Regions from separate parts of the Planococcus massiliensis genome, predicted to be linked through region 2. Evidence: riboswitches for the same ligand, from Rfam matches in the RefSeq annotation. Region 2 holds a riboswitch; the other holds the start of a gene.
What was found. Region 2 has a riboswitch for cyclic di-GMP ahead of BN1080_RS13525 (amidase). Riboswitches for the same ligand answer to the same signal wherever they lie in the genome.

Region 1: linked by a shared signal. The riboswitch ahead of flgB (flagellar basal body rod protein FlgB) and the one ahead of BN1080_RS13525 (amidase) in region 2 are both predicted to bind cyclic di-GMP.

Annotation. Positions count from the first base shown of each region.
Region 1 is NZ_CCXS01000001.1:3,240,255-3,250,252, reverse strand. It holds gene flgL (flagellar hook-associated protein FlgL) at 1-151, shown strand, start outside; gene BN1080_RS16250 (hypothetical protein) at 121-375, opposite strand; gene BN1080_RS16245 (flagellar hook-basal body protein) at 390-1,232, opposite strand; gene BN1080_RS16240 (flagellar hook-basal body protein) at 1,251-2,105, opposite strand; cyclic di-GMP riboswitch class I at 2,321-2,407, shown strand; gene flgB (flagellar basal body rod protein FlgB) at 2,491-2,892, shown strand; gene flgC (flagellar basal body rod protein FlgC) at 2,898-3,353, shown strand; gene fliE (flagellar hook-basal body complex protein FliE) at 3,381-3,677, shown strand; gene fliF (flagellar basal-body MS-ring/collar protein FliF) at 3,710-5,356, shown strand; gene fliG (flagellar motor switch protein FliG) at 5,368-6,381, shown strand; gene BN1080_RS16210 (FliH/SctL family protein) at 6,374-7,171, shown strand; gene fliI (flagellar protein export ATPase FliI) at 7,152-8,474, shown strand; gene fliJ (flagellar export protein FliJ) at 8,471-8,938, shown strand; gene BN1080_RS16195 (flagellar hook-length control protein FliK) at 8,935-9,998, shown strand, end outside.
Region 2 is NZ_CCXS01000001.1:2,705,569-2,715,566, forward strand. It holds gene BN1080_RS13510 (tetratricopeptide repeat protein) at 304-1,836, shown strand; gene BN1080_RS13515 (DUF4188 domain-containing protein) at 2,081-2,578, opposite strand; gene BN1080_RS13520 (PadR family transcriptional regulator) at 2,581-3,132, opposite strand; gene BN1080_RS13525 (amidase) at 3,279-4,160, opposite strand; cyclic di-GMP riboswitch class I at 4,207-4,298, opposite strand; gene BN1080_RS13530 (threonine synthase) at 4,538-5,641, shown strand; gene BN1080_RS13535 (aromatic acid exporter family protein) at 5,821-6,864, shown strand; gene BN1080_RS13540 (hypothetical protein) at 6,916-7,257, opposite strand; gene BN1080_RS13545 (EAL domain-containing protein) at 7,535-8,746, shown strand; gene BN1080_RS13550 (MsnO8 family LLM class oxidoreductase) at 8,891-9,883, shown strand; gene BN1080_RS13555 (DUF2269 family protein) at 9,935-9,998, opposite strand, start outside.

The DNA of each region.
Region 1 (9,998 bases), 530 kb from region 2:
CTTGCAGCTTCAGAAAATGCTCTCGAGCATCGAAGACGTCGATTACGCAGAAGCGATGATCCGCTTGAAGAGCGAGGAAAGCGTCTACCAGGCAAGCCTTGCCTCTTCCGCTAAAATCATTCAGCCGACATTGATGGATTTCTTGAGATAATATAAGTAAAGCTGGATCCCGTTCTGGGATCCAGTTTTTTTGTTTTGTAATTTTTTCGTTAAGTTTTTTATTGCATTCAGAGTTGGGTTTTCAGCGAAATCACCTGTTGGTGCTCCGAAATCACCCTTGGCCGACCTGAAATCACCCCAATCCCGTTCGAAATCACCCCAAACACCAATGAAATCACCCAGACCTCCAATAAAAAAAGAAGCAGCTGCTTTCACAGTTGCTTCAAAATTTATCCCCGAATCGTATTCACAAGCCCCATCATGTCATCGGCAAACGAAATCGCTTTGCCTTGCGACTGGATCAAACGCTGTGTGGCAATCAATTCGGTCATTTCTTCCGTCAAATCAACGTTCGACGTTTCAAGCGAGCCTTGGTTGATGCGGAAGTTTTTATTGTTCTGTTGGCGAAGGTCAACAATTTGCAACGTGCCATTCGCTAGCTGCTCAGCTTCTGTGCCTGGCAGCTGGTAGCGGTTGCCGCCGGCTTTTTCGAGCAGATTCGGGCGGTTGATGTCCGCGATGCTCAATTGGATTTGGGTCGGCTGCTTGCCGGCGTCTTTATACGTCACTTGCAACGTGCCGTTTTGATCCGCTTTGATCGATGCAAAATCGTTATCGAAGGAGATCGGGTTGTTGTTGCTGTCGAGTACGGCGTCGCCGTTTGACGTCACCAGGTTCACTTGGTTGGAGTTCAACACTGGCTGAACTTGGAAAGAGCCGTCTTTCGTGTAGAACGTTTTGCCTTCAGAAGCCACTCGGAAAAAGGCGGAATCGCCTTGGATGCTGAAATCGAGCGGACGGTCCGTTTGCTGGATCGACCCTTGTTCATTGCGCAGGCTCGTTTGCGTCACCCGGACGCCAGAGCCAACCCGCAAGCCGTTCGGCGTTACCCGGCCGATTTCATTGTCAGCGCCTGCTTGCCGATTAATCGACTGGACAAGCGTATCCGAGAAATTCGCTTCTTGGCGTTTGTAGCCGTTCGTGTTGACGTTGGAAATATTATTCGCGATCACGTCGACTTTTTTCTGAAGTTCGCGCATGGAAGTAGCAGCGGAATTCATTTGAATGTTCATCGGTTAAGGACCTCCAGATTAAACGCGGCCAATTTCATTGACTGCTTTTTCCATGCTGCGGTCATACGCCTGCAGCACTTTTTGATTTGTTTCAAAGCCGCGGTAGGTGGCCATCATCTCGGTCATCGTCTGCGTAAGGTCGACATTCGACTGCTCGATGAACCCTTGCTTGACGAACGATCCGGAATTATTCAGCAAAGCGACGGTTTCCACATTCTGCGGAGCAGCATTCGGAGCCCCTTCCCAGCGGAATAAATCATGGCCTTCTTTAACAAATTGCTGTGGATTTTCGGTGTACCCAATCCATAGGCTATTGGTCACATCTCCATTTGCCAAAGTAATTTGGCCATTGTCGGCTACGGTGAAATCTGTCGAGCCGACTGGAATCGGCTGAAGGTTTTGGCCGAGGACGTTATTGCCATTAGCCGTTTTCAAGAATCCATCCGTACCAACGGAAAACTGGCCATTTTTCGTATAGCGGACTTGGCCGTTATCTCCTTGAACCGCAAAAACGAGCGAACCTTTTTGCTGAGTTTCCGGGTTTACCGGAAGTCCTTCATCCATGAGCGAAAAGTCCGTGTTGTTGCCTGTATCTTTTAAAGCGCCTTGGACAAAAGAAGGAATTCCTTCTTGAGCATATACGCCTGTATTCATCTGGCCGATCGGAGTCAGGACGGATGGGCTTTTTACGCCATTCGCTGAAACTTTTCCGGCTTCCATCGCTTGGATCAACTGTTCCGGAAATGCACGCAAAACGGTTTGATCCTGTTTAAAGCCCGGAGTATTGGCGTTCGCTAAATTATTTGTCAGGATTTGCTGCTGCCGATTATGGGCAAGCATCCCTGAGGTGGCTGTATACAAACCACGGAACATAAGCGATTCTTCCTTTCGCAAATAAATGATAGAATATTACCGCGTTAGCATACCATATGACTGGGGCAAAAATATACACGAATATGGAAAAAATAGTACAAAAAAATTTTTAAGTGAAAAATATACAAAAATAAAAAAACGTGATACTATAATTTAGTACAATTTTTTGAAAATGGTACTAATTATCGAGTCTCATAAGTAAAATAGTCGTATCATGTCGACAATGGCAAACTTTCTCGAAAGAAAAGGACGCAAAGCCACGGGCCTAAATATTTTAGATACAAGGTAGCCGGGTTGCCGAAAGATGGTAGGTTTTTTATAAATCCACCTTTTATTAAGGGTGGATTTTTATATGAAAAATTATGATGGAAAAAGGAGTCGAACGATGAATATCTTTCCTCAATCGTTTCAAACACTGGAACAAGCCTTGTCTGCATCGGCATTAAAGCAAAAAGTCCATGCAGCAAATATCGCGAATGTCGATACCCCGAACTACAAAAGCAAGCAAGTGGATTTTCAATCGATCTTGAATAATGCAGCAGCCAACCAAAAAATGACTAGCTACAAAACCGATGCAAAACATATCGAATTTAGTGGAGGGGCTTTGAATGCTACTCCCGGGATAAAGGAAAATAATTCCACTTCTTATAGCCCGAACGGCAATAACGTAGATATGGACTATGAAATGGCGGAATTAGCGAAAAATCAACTACATTATAATGCACTGACAGAGCGAATTGGTGGGAAATTTAGCACTTTAAGCACTGTTATTAACGGAGGTAGGTAAGTAAAATGAGCTTGTTTAACGGATTGAACATTAGTGCTTCAGGTTTAACGGCAAACCGTTTGCGGATGGATGTCGTGTCTTCGAATATTGCAAACGCAAATACGACGAGAGCAGAATTGGTGAACGGGGAATGGGTTCCTTACCGCCGCAAATCAGTTCAATTGTCCCAAAGCGGCATCTCGCCTTTTCAACAACAACTTCAATCGGCAATGAGCAAAGGGAACTCTCAAGTCTCCGGCGTCGCCGTTTCCAAAATTGAAGAAGACCAAACCCCTTTCGTCCAAACTTACGATCCAACCAATGCTGATGCGGATGAAAATGGTTATGTCCAATCACCGAATGTAGACCCGATCAAAGAAATGGTCGACCTTATGTCTGCTACTCGTTCGTATGAAGCGAACGTCACGGCCATGAACGCTTCGAAAAGCATGTTCATGAAGGCATTGGAAATCGGAAAATAAATTTATCACATCGTTATGGAGGCTATGATGGAAAAAATAAGTCAGATCCAAACCCCAATTATTCAAAACCAATCAATCGCAAAACCCCAAACTGAAAACAAAACAGAAGGCTTTAGCGAAATTTTTAAAAAGCAACTAGAAGAAGTGAATAAGCTTCAAAACACATCCGACAAATTGACGCAGCAGCTCGTAACCGGCGAAGTGGAGGATGTTTCGCAAGTCATGGTCGCTGCCCAGAAAGCCAGTCTTTCTTTGCAACTGACGGTACAGGTTCGCAACAAAGTAGTGGAAGCCTACCAAGAAGTGATGAGAATGCAATTATGATTCTTAGCGCAAAGAAGAGGGATGTATGATTCATGAAAGAAAAACTAACCGGTTATAAAAACAAGGCTCAGGAATCCTGGGGCAATTTATCTCCGACGATCAAGTGGACGGTGGCGGGATCGTTTTTTGCAACAATTGTGCTGATTTCCGTTTTTGTGTTCATGAATTCCAAGACCGACTACGCGGTGCTGTATTCGGACCTGTCGGCTTCAGAAGCAGGCGAAATTAAAGCCGCCATTGAAGGCCAGGGAATTCCCGTCGAAGTTTCGGCGGACAGCAAAACGATCAGCGTTCCGGCAGAACAAGTCGCTAACTTAAAAGTAAGTTTAGCGGCGGACGGCATTCCAGAGAGCGGAAACGTCAACTACAGTATTTTCAGTGAAAATATGGGGTTGGGAATGACGGACCGCCATTTTGACGTGGTCGAACGCGATGCCATGCAAAATGAGCTGGCGAATTTGATTAAGCAAATTGATGGTGTAACGGAAGCCAATGTCATGATTACACTGCCAAAAGAAAATATCTGGATTACGGAAGATGAGCAGGTGGCTACCGCTTCGGTTGTCATTCAAGGAGATCCGGGCTTCCAATTAGACCAGAGACAAGTCAACGGGCTGTATCATTTGATCAGCAAAAGTGTACCGAGCTTGCCGGCAGAAGAAGTAGTCATCATGAACCAAAATGGACAAGTTTTTGAGGCCGTCGAAGAAGGCGAGATCAATACCACTTTATCGGTCTATCAACAGCAAAGAGAAATTAAAAAAGATATTGAAAAAGACATTCAGCGTGAATTGCAGCAAATGCTTGGAATGACGCTAGGGCAGGACAAAGTGGTCGTATCAGTTATGGCGAGTGTCGATTTTACAAAAGAAAAGCGCGAAGAAAATCTGGTGGAGCCGGTCAATACCGAAACCGGTGAAGGCATCGATTTAAGCGTCGAACGAATTGTTGAATCGTATTCAAGCGAAGGTGCGGCGGTCGAAGCCATTACGGGAACCGGGGACACGGAAATTGCCAACTACCCGGCAGCGGGGGAAGGCAATACGAGCGAATCTGAAAAAACAGAGGAGCGCATCAACCGGGAAGTCAATCGCATCAACCGGCAGATCGAAGCAAGCCCTTATGTGATTGATGATTTGACCGTGAATGTGGGAGTTGAACCTCCCAATCCACAGAACGTAGCAAGTTTAACCCAGGAAAATATCGATGACATCAGCAATTTATTGAAAAACACAGTAGCGACAGCACTTAGCATGAACGGCACGGAAGTCAGCGAAGAGGATCTGGATGACCGCATTTCCGTATTTGCTACAGAATTCCAAGGAAAGCCGGAACCGATCGTGGAAACACCGGTGGTCACTTCCTGGTGGAGCAAAATCCCGGATGGCGTTCTGTTAGGGATTGCCGGAGCGATGGGATTATTGATCATCGTCTTGATCGTCGTGTTAGTGAAACGCAGAAGAAAAGTGGATGACTATGAGGATGTGGATCTTGATTTCGATATGTTCGAACAGCCGATGAGTCTAGACGACGGTGGCGGCATCAACGAAATCGAAGAGATCGATTTGTCGGAACTGGGCTCAAAATCAAATCCGAAGCGTAAGACAATTGAGAAACTGGCTAAAGAACGCCCGGAAGATTTCGCGAAATTGCTGCGCTCATGGATGGCAGATGAATAGGAGAATGGCGCATGTCTAAACGGACAAAAGGATTAAGCGGCGTCCAGAAAGTAGCCGTTTTACTGGTGGGATTAGGGCCGGAAGTATCTGTTGAGATATTCAAACAGTTGACGGAGGCGGAAATCGACCAATTGACGTTGGAAATTTCAAATGTGCGGCAGTTGAAAAACAGCCAGACGGAACAAGTGCTCAATGAATTTTACGGCATGATTCTAGGACAGGATTTCATGAATGAAGGCGGATTGGATTACGCGAGGGATATTCTGGAAAAAGCGCTGGGGAAAGATAAAGCGTTGGAGACCATCGGCCGTTTGACGAGCCGTTTGGAAGTGAAGCCGTTCAGCTTCGCCAGAAAAGCAGATCCGAATCAGATCTTGACGGTTTTGCAGCATGAACATGCACAGACAATCGCATTGGTCCTATCTTACTTGGATCCGAAACAAGCTTCGCAAATTCTTTCGCAATTGCCGCCTGCTAAGCAAGCAGAAGTGGCAAAACGAATTGCGATGATGGAAAGCACTTCTCCGGAAGTGATCCACCAAGTGGAGCAGATTTTAGAACGCAAGCTTTCAGCTACGGGTTCACAAGACTATACGTCGACTGGCGGCGTAGAAGCCATCGTCAAAGTATTGAGCAAAGTGGACCGTGGGACGGAAAAAGCGATTCTGACCGAACTCGAAATGGAATCTCCGGAATTGGTCGAAGAAATCAAGAAACGCATGTTTGTCTTTGAAGACATTGTGCTTCTCGATACACGCACCATTCAGCGCATTATCCGCGAAGTGCAGGATATCGATCTGGTGTATGCATTGAAAGTGGCGAACGAAGATGTGAAAGAAGGCATCTACCGCAACATCTCGACGCGCCGGGCAGACAGCATCAAAGAAGAAATCGACACGATGGGCCCGATCAAGCTGAAAGACGTAGAAAATGCCCAAACGAACATTGTTTCATTGGTTCGCAGCTTAGAAGAAAAAGGTGAAATTACAGTAGCCCGCGGAGAAGGGGAGGAAATGATTGTCTAATATCATTCGATCCTATCCGTCTTCCAAACTGGAAAAGAAAATTATTCAAACAAAAAAGATCGAAAACAAGGCATTTCAAATAGAGGTCCCAGAATTGGACCCCGTGCAACAAAAACAGAATTTATTGCAGGAAATTGAATCGCTGAAAGTGCAGCAGGAAAACTTGCGGAATCAACTCCATCTTGACCAGGAACAAGCACAGCTTGAAATGGCCAACTGGCGTGATTCGCAGCGCGAACAAGCTGAAATCGAAGCGAAACAGTTAGCTGAACAAGCGGCAGAGCAAGGTTTTCAATCGGGTTTTGATGCCGGCATGGCTCAAGCCGAAGAAGAATACCGGGAAAAACGGTTGTATATGCAGGAATTGATCGAACAAGCTTATGAAGAAAAAGCGAAAATCGTTAAGCAGGCTGAACCGTTCCTGTTATCAATGAGTGTCCGGATTGCTGAAAAAATTCTCAAAAAGGAACTTAAACAGCATGATGATCAATTGGTGAACATCGTCCAGCTTGCACTGAAGCATCTTGAAGAGTCGGAAGATGTCGTGATGCAAGTCGCTTTAGAAGACTACCCGGTGTTATTACCCTTCTTCGACGAACTTAAAACCTATATTCGCGGAGATTCCGAATTAAAATTAATTCCGGTCGCCAATCTTTCAAAAGGCGGCTGCATGATCCATACAGCGAGCGGCTCTTATGACGTCACAGTCAGCGGGCAGCTCGAAGAAATCAAACGCCAATTACTCGCTTACAGTGAGGAGCAGACAAACCATGAACCAACGCACAGATGAGTACCTGGAGCTGTTAGAAGAAATCGAACCGGTGAAAAAGCACGGCAAAGTGATTCAAGTCATCGGACTTACGATTGAATCGAAAGGGCCCTATGCGAAAATCGGTGAACTTTGCCTTCTCTATCCGAACCATTACGAGCGGCCAATCGAAGCGGAAGTGGTCGGCTTTAAAGAAAATAAGATTCTATTGATGCCGCTTCAGGACCTTTCACAAGTAGGCCCGGGCTGTTTGGTCGTCGCAACGGGAGTTCCGCTGCAGATTAAAGTAGGGCCCTCCATTCTCGGGAAAATCCTGGACGGCACCGGCAAACCGCTCGATGAAAGCACATTGCCGGCAGGCTTGACGAAATACTCGACGAACAATATGCCGCCGAATCCGCTAAAGCGGCCGCGCATCACCAAATCATTGGAAGTCGGTGTCCGTGCCATTGACGGACTCTTGACAGTCGGACAAGGCCAGCGCATCGGCGTATTTGCCGGAAGCGGCGTCGGGAAAAGCACCTTGCTCGGAATGATCGCACGAAATACCGAAGCGGACATCAACGTCATTGCGTTGATCGGCGAGCGGGGACGCGAAGTCCGGGATTTTATTGAACGCGACCTCGGCCCTGAAGGCTTGAAGAAATCCGTTGTCGTCGCGGCGACGTCCGATCAGACACCGCTTCAGCGCATCAAAGGAGCGCTGACTGCGACGGCGATTGCAGAGTATTTCCGGGACCAAGGCAAAAACGTCATGCTGATGATGGACTCGGTCACGCGTTTTGCAATGGCGCAGCGCGAAGTCGGCCTTGCCGTAGGGGAGCCGCCAACGAGCAAAGGTTATACGCCTTCAGTGTTTGCGCTGCTGCCGAAGCTGCTGGAACGGTCCGGAACTTCAAGCAAAGGATCGATCACCGCTTTCTATACCGTCCTCGTTGACGGCGACGACATGAACGAACCGATTGCGGATGCCGTCCGCGGGATTCTCGACGGCCACATTGTGCTCGACCGGAAAATTGCACAAAAAGGGCAGTTCCCGGCGATCAATATCATGTCGAGTGTCAGCCGCGTCATGCATGAAGTGGCAACAAAAGAACACAACAAAGCTTCAGTGGAATTCAAGCGCCTGCTTGCCGCCTATGAATCCTCTGAAGACCTGATCAATATCGGCGCTTACAAAAGCGGCGCCAATAAAGAAATAGATGATGCGATCCGTTCCTATCCGCTGATCCGTGAATTCCTGCAGCAGGATATCTACGAAAAAGCCAAGCTGGAAGAAAGTGTTGAACGGTTAACCGAACAATTTGGAGGAGTTAAAACGTGACGCAATTCAACTTTCGATTTCAAAAGATCCTTGATTTAAAAGGAAATGAAAAAGGGTTTGCACAAATCCAAATGGCCGATGCCATCAAACAACAAGAAGCAGGATACGAACGCAATGCAATCATTTACCAAAAGCTTGCAGAAGCCGAGCATATGAAGAAAGAAAAGCAAGAAGACGGCGTCAACATTTCCGAACTTCGCATGCTTGTCAATTACATCCATCAGCTTCAAGAACAATTGCTTTCCTCCAACCGTGAACTGGAGCGGCTGCAGAATAATGTGTCCAGATCCCAGAATCATTTGCAGGAAAAAGCGCAAGAAGAAAAAACTTGGGACAATTTGAAACAGCATAAAGCCGATCAGTTCCATGAACAAAATAAAATCATCGAGCAGAATTTCTTCGATGAAATGGCCAGTACACGTTTCTACCGCACATCCCAATCCAATATCGCTGAAAGAGGGTGAATCCGATCGACGCCTTGAAGGTATCTTTTCAACCACCGGTCAACCAGACCGCAAAAGCTTCTAAAACGAAAACCGAAGGAATGGCTGCAGAACTTGGCGCTTTTTCTCAGCTTCTGGCTTCTGCTTCTGCCGAAACAACGGAAACAGGCGCTGAACCGACGACGGAAATCCAAGCGCAGCTGGAAGAAATCTTGAAGGCTCTTCAGGATTTGCCCGCAGAGGACTTGTCTCCTGAGCAGCAAGAAATGCTGGCTGCCATCATGCAGCTTCTATCCCTTCAAGTGACACAGCTTGAAACAAACCTGGACGAACAGAATTTGATTCAAGCAAAACCGACAAGTCCAGAAGTTGTCTCCGCTGCACCAGCAGGAGCCCAACAAACCACATCGGTTTTGTTGCAGGAGATTCAACAAAAACTCCAGCAACTGATGAATAACGATATTACAGAGTTCGATATGCCTAGAGAATTTATGGGGGTGGAAGCTGAAAATCTTTCAGCAGACCCTGAACAACTTGAACAAGCAATGAAACAGCTGACTCAAATGGTACAAGAACTCGAAGACGCAGAAGCGGTGACGGGAAAAGCGACCGCTTCGCAGCAATCTGAAAAAATAGAGCAAGTGATGAAACAATTGTCTCAATTAAATCTGGATGTTGAAGCCCGAGGCCTACCTGCAGAAGCGGCTAAGCCGCCGCTAGCTGAAGCTGGACGAATGGCTCAAACACCCTCTGTTTTTCAAGCCTTAGAAATAGAGAATTTTTCAGTAGAGTCGGCTCCGCAAACAGAAGCTCCTGCAGCTCCGATTGAAAGTGCAAAAGCACAAGCTGTTCAACCGGCACCTCGGGCAGAAACACCCGTAGTGCGCATGGCCAATTTAGTGGAGGACTTAAGCGGACTGCTTCGCGGATCGATGCGCTTGAGCGGCACTGGTGAAAACGCCCAGATCAAAGTGAGCATTTTCCCGGAACATCTCGGACATCTGGACATCCGGCTGACGACCGTTGACGGCAAAGTGGCCGCCCAGATTTTCACGAGCAGTTTGGTGGCGAAAGAAGCGAT
Region 2 (9,998 bases):
GTTTTTCCAATTTTCTGTAAAAATCTATTAGTGCCCACTATAGCAATCCCTAAAACGTTTGTAAACAAATCGAAAGCAATTCTTCGTTTTTATAGCGGTCTTTCGCGGTAAATAAGGTCTAAATGCTTATAAAAAAGTGATATATTCCATCACATATAAATGTTAATCTATAGAAAACTTAATAGAAGAATATTCATATTCATCCTTGTTATGGTTAAAGTTAGATCGCTGTTCCGTGAGCATTCTGTTCCTATCATCCGGCATCTATTCAGTTTGAATTTCCTATAGAAAGTAGAGAACAACATGAAGTTTCTGGCAAAAGCATTCTTTTTACTGATTTTATTCACCGGCATCAGCATCGGCAGTTATTGGCTCATCTTTAGCCAAGGGTTGATCCTCGGACTATTCCTTGCTTTGGTGCTGCTCATTTTTTGTTTAGCGGTAGTAGCCCTGAGCCTCTATGGCCTCCACACCGGCCAGCTCGCCAAGCTGCGTTTGGCTAACCGGATGGAAGTTGCCAGCCTGCTGATTTTGACGGTCTACTTCAGTTCAGCGGTTGGCCTGTTTGCACTCGCCAATACCTTGATCGAAGCGAAAGATTTGACGAAAGATTTTACAGCGGCAGAAAAAACACAAACCCTGGCTTTATCGTTTTTTAACAGCGCTTCCTCCCAAAACGTCGTCGGCACAATCGAGAAAAACGGCATTTCATATTCGTATACGACTGCCACAAAAGATGAAATCGATAAAGTCGATGCACTCCTCAGCCAGGAAAAAGAACGGATTGATGCGTTTTTCGGCAATGAAAGCAAAGGCGAGCTGACGATTGTCTTCCATGATGATTTCGACACCTTGTCTGAAGCCTCCGGCATTGAAGACGCACTGGGCTATTATGATTACTACACGCAGGAAATTCATCTCGTTCCGGACGAGTATTCATGGGACGTGACGCTGCTTCACGAATACACCCATCATCAAAGCCATCTGTACTCCACGGAACAAGGCTTGTCGGAAACACGTCTGCCGGCTTGGTTTGAAGAAGGAACCGCTGAATACTTGGCAGGCGAAAGCAGCGACTGGTATGAAATAGAGGAAGTGGAAGCCATTGATTTTCATCTCATGGACCACAACTTTACGTTCCACGATACGTACACCCGCGACTTCGACCCTTACGTCCAAAGTTTACTCGCGGTCGAATCGCTTGCCCATGCGTATGGCGAAGACCAATTGCAATCGTTCCTCGCAGCGAAAATGCCAAGCGAATTTTATAAAATGCTGGAAGAAACAACGGAGATGAAGCTCGCTGACTTCCAAAAAACGTTTCTGGATGACCTGATCGCAGAAAGCAAAGCGGAGTCTGAAGCATACGACGCAGCCTACAAAGCGCTGGAAAATAAAAACCATAAAGAAGCACAAAGACTGATTGATGAGCTGTCTGCAGAAGCTTCTGACGAAGAGCTGGCTCGGCTCGCTTGGATGCAGACAGACCTTTACCTCATGCAGGACCAACTGGATGAAGCGATTGCCTTTATGGAAAAACGGTTGGAAACAAGCGGCCCGCAATACCGGACGGACGATTTGATGACACTTGCCGAATTTTACGTACTCACCGATCCTGAAAAATCGTTGGAATTGATCGAGCAAGCAGATGAAGAAGCCATTGACGACTCATACGCTTACGAGCTGGAGGCATACTTAGAAGCTTACGGATTGATCAATTCCCCTTCACCGCAGGAAGGCTATGAAATTCTTTTGGACGAAGAACTGATTTACAATGAGACCATTTTAGAGGAAGTGACGGAGAAGATGGAGAACGAGTTTCCAGCAGCTAGTTGATCGATAAACAAAAGCTTCCGCATTTGTGTGTGCGGAGGCTTTTTTCAGTGTTCTGAAAAAGATAGAAATGTAAAAGGTTTTATTCAAGAAACATCCTCTCCGTATTTTGCTCTATATCTTGGGCAAGTGCATAGCGCTGCAGTGCGAATTCAAGAAGTCGATGCGCTCATCCAACTAGTTTCTCGACAACCTGGAAAAAGCTTGTCTCTTTGAAGGCAAGCTTTTTTATAGATTGGCTTTTCTATTAAACATCCGCCTGCTTCAATTTCCCGCTGTCAAACCGCTTTCGCGCTGAACCGCGTGCTGCCGTGATCGGAATGTGGTTTAATGCTTTTCCTAATCCGTAGAGCGGCATATTCCCATAAAGGGATTCGTAATTTCCTGCCGGCACTTCATAAGTTTCGTGATAGATGCCGACCGCGTCGTTATTGCCGATTTTTTTGTTGAAGTTTTTCCATGCAGCCAAGTGTTTGTCGTTTTTAGCATACGCCATGAGGTCTTCAGTCGAGCGCCAATATTGGATCATGACGGTGCTTCTTAGGCCGAAATAATTTTCCATTGAGATGAACCCAAGCTCTTCCTTATGGGTATAGAGCTCTTTGATCATCCCGGGCATGGCGTTAAAAACCGGGAGCCATTTAGTCACTGCGCGCCGTTTGTTGATCCGCATGCCAATTAGAAAGATGACGATGTTTTCATTGTTTTCGGTCGTGAAACGTCCGGGGAAAACTTCTTTGCCCATTTCTATTCCTCCTTCGAAATCGCTTCAAGCGTCACGGTGCACCATTCGATTGCCGCTTTTGTCGTTCGCTTTCCGTAATCCAAGGTGAAAAGCCAATACTTCGTGTCCTCTCCTTCCCCATAATTATTTTGCAGCATCTCTTCAATTCCGGTATACGCCGCGTAGCGGTTTTCCAGCTTTGCCTTGTATTCCTCCAACTGATCAGTGGTTGTTTCTTTCGACTGGTGGCTACCGAAAAATAGCTTCAGTAAAATTTCATTCCGCTCCACCGGAATTTGCTCAATCGGTTCTTCGAGCCAAGTTTTCAGCACTTCTTTTCCTTTAGGCGTCAGCTCGTATTCATTTTTGCCTTGCTTCGAATCTTCGGACGATGCACTAACGGTTGCCAGGCCTTCGTCTACAATCAGCTTCAACGTCGGATAAATTTGGCCATAGCTGATTTTCCAAAAATGGTTCAGGCTTCGGTCAATCATTTGCTTGATGGCATAGCCTGACCTGCAATCCGTCGTTAATAATCCAAGAATCGCATACGTCGTATGATTATAATTCTTCAACTCATTCACCCTATCTAAAAGATATATATCTATTAGATATATAATAACTCTCAATTGACAGAATTGAAAGTCTTTTTTGATAAAAAATAAAAAAGAACAAGCCCTGCCGAAGGGACTTGTTCTTTTTACATATATCTTGTCTCACTTTATGGTTGCAATGTCATCCAGCTGCCAACATGATGGACCGCATTTCCTTTATAAGCGGGGTTTCCGGCAAAATGAGCAGCTACTTTCGCCAGCTCCTGATTCATAAAGGCTTCGCCTTCTTCCGCAAAAGTGATGATGCTGCCTTCATCGGTTTCTCCGGTTTCAACGCCTACCACGATGCTTTTGCCGAGGCGCTGCGCCGTGGCCATTTCGCTTTTGACGATTTCGATAATCATCGGCGCTGAATCACGGTAAGCCATGATGGTTACGCCGGCCGTATTGGCAATGACCCAATCTGCCAGCAAGCCTTTGCCGTAAGTGTTTTTGTAAGTGATTTCGTCAAACCAGAAAGGCATGTCGGCTTCCAACGGGAGACCTAATTCAGCTGTGCTATTAGCGGCTCTTTGGAGCAGCGACTGGTAAGATTTAACGGTGGCTGCCTGGTTCGTATTCCAGCCGCTGTAGAGATACGGTTCCACGTCCAGATGGACCCCTGCGAACCGGCTGTCTTCCAGCGCCTCCGCTTGATAGTCGGCCACCCAAGCCAAGAAACGATCTTGGTTAGTATAGCCTTTCGGCGCTGCCCATGCAGGAGCTCCGTCCAGTGCATAGACATCAATTCCAGCAGCTTTCGCCTTTTTGATGAAACTTCTATAGAGCTCTTTTGAAATGTCCCGATCAATTTGAACGTACACTTTATTTACTTGCTTAGTTTCCAAGAAGGCTAATGTTGCCGCTTCGTCGCTTACGAACATCCACGGATTCCATAGCCATGTCGCATGGACTGGCTCGGGTATTTCATTTGCATGAGCTTGGCCCGGCAGGCAAAAAGCCGCTAAAGAAAAAAATGCCATCGCAACGATCACCATATTTTTGAACATTGATTATTTTCCTCCATTCTGTGAACCGCGGCTCACAGAATGTGCGCCTGGCAGCCTGACAACCGTTCACTGGAATTCCAGTGGTTAGGCTCATGGCTTTGCGTCCTTCCCTTTCGGATAAGTTTGCCTTTTTCAGATGATTTTTTCTAATTCTACTGCATCTAAATGCCCTAAATCTAAAGGCTATGGTCCTATTAATTCGCGGTGTCCCTTATATTTATCATTACAATAAACGGCTTCTTTAATCACCTTTCTTTTCTTTTGATACACTTATAGAAAATATAAGAAATTTAGCGAAAAGCAAGATGAAGTCGAAAGCTAAAACATCTTCACGACCGAATGGCCTTGTTGAAAAAATTTTGAAAGGAATGATAGTGATGGAACAGTTTGTCTGCAATGAATGCGGAAAAATGCATGAGGTAACGGCGACGCTTTGGAAATGTACATGCGGCGGTGTCTTGGATATCGTCAAAGAAACGCCGAAGGTTGATCCCGCTTCTTGGAACCAGTATCCGAATTCGCTCTGGCGCTATGTTGCAACGATGCCTTTTGAACAAGGATCGGATACCTGGAAATCCGTCACAATGGGCGAAGGCCAGAGCCCTTTGATTCTGCTAGATGCTGAAGCGCCGAATACATACGTAAAAGTGGACTACATGATGCCGACCTTATCCTTCAAAGACCGGGGCGCCGCGGTTTTGATGGCAAAAGCCAAAGAACTCGGAGCAGCCAAAGTCATTGCCGACAGCAGCGGAAATGCCGGGACAGCGATTGCGGCTTACGCAGCCCGCTGCGGCATTCCCTGCGATATTTACTTGAGCGATACGACTTCTCCGAAGAAAATCGCACAAGTCGAAGCACACGGCGCCACAATCAAAGAAATCCATGGCTCGCGTGAAGATGTCGCAGCCGCTGCCCAGCAAGCCGTCGCAGCTGAAAATGTCTTCTACGCAAGCCATGTGTACAATCCGTACTTCTATGAAGGAACGAAAACCTATGCTTATGAAATTTACGAGCAGCTCGCGGAAACTCCGGACGCTTTAATCGTTCCGGTCGGCAACGGCACGCTCCTGCTCGGCGCTTACTACGGTTTTCAAGAATTGCTTGCTAACCGCTTGATTGAGAGGATGCCGAAAATCATCGCCGTCCAAGCCGAAAACTGCGCGCCGCTTGCCACGGCTTACCGCAATGGACAACAGAAAGCGGAAGCTGTGGCGAATAAAGGCACGCTTGCAGAAGGAATCGCCATTGCAGCCCCTGCCCGCTCCAAGCAAATTCTCGAAGCGGTGCGCGGCACAGGCGGGACCTTCATCGAAATCAGTGAGAAAGAAATCTTAACGGCCCGCCAGCTTTTGGCCGATAAAGGATTTTATGTCGAAGTGACATCGGCCATAAACTATGCCGGCTATTTAGCCTACAGATCAGCAGCTGAAGAGAAAATCGTCCTTCCGCTTTGCGGAGCAGGAATCAAATCAGAATAATTTCTTTCAAATAGTCCTTAGCAGCCGCCTTCAACTTTGTACGCACTCTGCAGATTAAAGTTGAAGGCGGCTATATTTTTGCATGCCAAAATACGATTGTTGTAGAGCCGCAGCAGAAAGGAATGATATACTATACTTCGGTAAAATTTCTTAAGAAAAGGAGAGGTGGTCAAAATCTTATGCGCCCCTTTCATTTCAATGGCAGCCGGATTTTAAAAACCGGGATCGCCATTTTTTTAACGGCCATCATTTGCGAATGGTTCGGCTGGCCGCCTGTCTTTGCGGTCATTACAGCGATTGTGACAATCGAGCCGACCGTCAGCGATTCCATTAAAAAAGGACTTGTCCGATTTCCTGCTTCGGCGATCGGTTCTGCTTTTGCGGTTCTGTTCATCACCTTGTTCGGGAATTCCCCGATTACGTATGCGCTCGCTGCCGTTGCAACGATTTTGGTCTGTTCCAGACTGAAGCTGCATGACGGCTTGCTCGTAGCTACATTGACAGCTGTTGCGATGATTGAAGTCATCCATGACCATGTCTTGATCGCCTTCTTTATTCGCCTCGGTACCACGACGATCGGGCTGCTGGTTTCCACGGCTGTGAATATGCTCATTTTCCCGCCGAACTACCAGCGGGACATTCTAAAAAGCATCCAGCGCATCAGTGCACATGCCGGAAGAATGCTCGAACACACTTTCCATACGACCCTTTTTGAAGGCGATGCGAATCTTCCAGAAGACAAAGAGCTCGTGAAGCGGCTGACGACGGAAATCCAAAAGACCGAAAAGCTCATTCATTTTCAGCGGGACGATTTCAGTTTGTACGCAAAAGTCCGGAACCGGCAAACGGAACTTCAGATGGCAGAACGGCAATTGCTGTTTTTACATAACCTCGAATTCCATTTGGACGCGCTGCTTCGGACCCCATCGGACCATTTAAAGTGGACGCCGGCCGAGCGGAACATCATTATGCACGCCGTGGCAGAACTTGCGGACGATTTGCAGAATTCCACGAGCTACAATCACGAAAAGCATCAGCAGCAGTTAAAAATCATTACCGATTTCTTCTGGGACGACAGCAAAAGCGCTTCGACAAGCGATACGCTCCACCCTACCCTGTTTCCGCCAGAGTTCAAGATCCTGTATGAGCTCATCATGATTTACGATCTGGTGGACAAGTTTTTCAATCCGGGTACGGTGAAGGCTGCGGCAGAAGCGGAATGAAAAATAAGAATCGGCCGCACCGGAAGTTTCCGGTGCGGCCGATTTTTTGGTTTATTCAACAATTTCGTACGTAATGATAAACGAGCCCAGCATGCTTTGGACCTCGTCCACTTTTGCGATCAGTTCATCCCCGACTTCCACTCCCGGGTTTTTGGATGATACAAAGTTCAAATGCTCTCCTGTTTGAAGGTTGTAGCCGAAGGCGCTTGCCGGTTCGATTGCATCGACTGTAAAGGATACGGTTTTCCCTTCAAGTTCTTCTCCAGCGTTTAATGCTTCCTCAAACTCCGCTGTTGTGTAATCCGCAGTTGGGGCCGCTGAAGAACAACCCGCGATTGCGAGCATCACCATCAAAAACAGAATGAGCCGTGCTGCGTGTTTCGTCAATTTCATTTCGTCCTCTTCTTTCCAATGAATCGTTGTTTCATGTATTTTGTCTTGCCCTATCTATTATTATTCTCCACTTATCCGGAATCAATATGGTTTTGGCAAATGAAGATCAATTCCCATAGAAATTTGACAACATTTTGTCAAACGCCTCAATAATCTTGTATTCCTCTTTTCATTATGCCGAAATCACACATCCATAAAACTGCATCGCTATTTGAACAATTCCTTCAATTCAGCTAAACTATTTAAATATTCGTGACGATACAAAGGAGGTCCCGCAATGGATCCGTTAACGCTTCTTGAAAATCTGCATAAAGCGAAGCCGGCCTTCCAGCCGATCGTGAGCGCAGAAAAACATAAAGTCATCGGCTACGAAGTGCTTGGGCGCTATGAAGACGACGGCACTTGGATAAGCCTCGGCGATTTTTTCCACGACCCGGATGTGCCGGATGAATTTAAAATTGAAGTCGATCAGGACCTTCTGCAAAAAGCAGCAGCTGAAATGCTCGAAGCGGGCAATTCCGGATTTCTCTTCATTAACCGCAACGCCAAGCAGCTCTTAACGAACGGCGGCGAAGATTTCCTGCATACTTTGCGGCAGCTTGAACAAAAAGGGTTCGCGATGGAACGGATCGTGCTGGAAATCACCGAGCACGATTTTGAAGAGGATTTTGATGTCTTAAACCATCTGCTTCTCTACTATAAAACGTACGGCATCAAAATCGCGGTCGATCATGTCGGCGCCAAAAGCTCCAATATCGACCGCATCCGCCAATTAAAGCCGCATATTTTCAAAATCGATACGGGGCTGATCCGCAGCAACCGCCCCGAAGTTTTTCAAGACATCATTTACACACTCACGGTGTTGGCACGCCGGATCGGAGCGGTTTTCCTGTATGAAAACATCGAAGACAGCCACCAGCTGCAGTTCGCCTGGAAACACGGTGGCCGTTACTACCAAGGATTTTATTTGGCCAAACCGGATTTCCAATTGGCCGATTCCTTGGCTACCGACACGAGAGCGCATGTCCAGGAATTCGTTAAACGCGAGAAATCGCTCATCGATGCCCGGCTCGCGTTTTCATCCGCCTGTGAAGACAAAGTGAAAAAGGCGATTCCGGAGTGGCGCGGCGAACCCGATGCAGACCGTTTTCTCGAGAACATCAAAGCGCCTTTTAATGAAGAAAGTTTCCGGATGTACATTTGCGACAGCGAAGGCCAGCAAGTGTCTTCCAACTTCCGAAAGCGCGACGGGCACTGGGAAATCGAACCGGAGCAAAAAGGCTCGCACTGGGCATTCCGTCCGTATTTCTTAGAGAACACAATGCGCATGCGCACGCTGCACCACGGCATCCTGTCCGACACGTATTCGGATATTGAAACCGGCGAAATGATCCGCACGTTCAGCTATCCGCTGCCGGACCAGTATTTCCTGTTCGTCGACATCAGCCCCTCCTATATCAGCGACAAAGACTATTTGTTGTTTCAATGAAAGACGAAAAGCCATTCTGCCGGGCCTTAAACAGGACGTGCGGAATGGCTTTTTGCCCCTCAAACAGATAAAGTGATTTCGCGTGGCCGGACTGCTATACTCCTTATTATGCAAACTAGCAATATAAGGAAGGAAGTTAAATAAATGAAATTAAGTGTACTCGACCAAGCGCCGGTGACGGCAGGAAATACAGCAGAAGCAGCCATGAACAAAGCGGTGGAACTCGCCGTTCTCGCTGATGAGTTAGGCTACACGCGCATGTGGATGGCGGAACACCACGGCTCGGGTGCTTTTTCTAGCTCCGCTCCGGAAGTCACGGCTGCTCACTTAAGCGCGAAAACGGAACGGATCCGCATCGGTACGGGCGGCGTCATGATGATGCATTATTCGCCGCTGAAACTCGCGGAAGTGTTCAAAACCTTGAGCGCACTTGCACCGGGCCGCATCGACTTCGGCGTCGGGCGTGCACCGGGAGGCGACCACAGTTCGATCTACGCCTTGTCGCAAGGACGCCGTCCGATGACCGATGATATGTACGGCAAATTCGATACGGCATTAAAGCTGATCAACGACGAAGTGCCGGAAGAAACGCTCTACAATAAAACCATCGCCACCCCGACCCATATCCAATTGCCCGAAGCGTGGCTGCTTGGCTCAAGCGGCAACAGCGCATATGAAGCTGGCCGAATGGGCGTCGGCTATTCGTTTGCCCAGTTCTTCACCGGCGGCATGACGAAAGACATTTTGGATTCATACCGGGCGAATTTCGTCCCTTCCGCTTTCATGGAAAAACCCGAAATTTCGGTGTCGTATTTGGTGACGACCGCAGAAACTGCCGAAGAAGCAGAATACGAAGCATTGCCGCAGGACATTTCGCGTTTGATGCTTATGCGCGGCCGCATCATGCCGCTCATGACACCGGAAGAAGCGCAAAATTCTGCGCTCACCGAAATGGATCGCATGCAAATCCAGGCGAGCCGCAACATCCATCTAGTCGGCGCCGCAAAAGACGTCGCGGAGCAATTGCAGCAGGAACAGCAGCAATACGGCTTCGAAGAAGCGATGATCTGCAGCATCCCGCATTCGCAGGAGAAGCGTTTGGATGCGTACCGGCTGCTCGCGAAGCACTTGCTGTAATTCATTCGAAAAAGCCGTATCCTCCTCAGGATACGGCTTTTTTCTTTGGTTTCATCGAAATGACACGGTGTCGGTCGACGTTTCCGGTCGCGTTTTGCTTAAGATCACCTGCGCG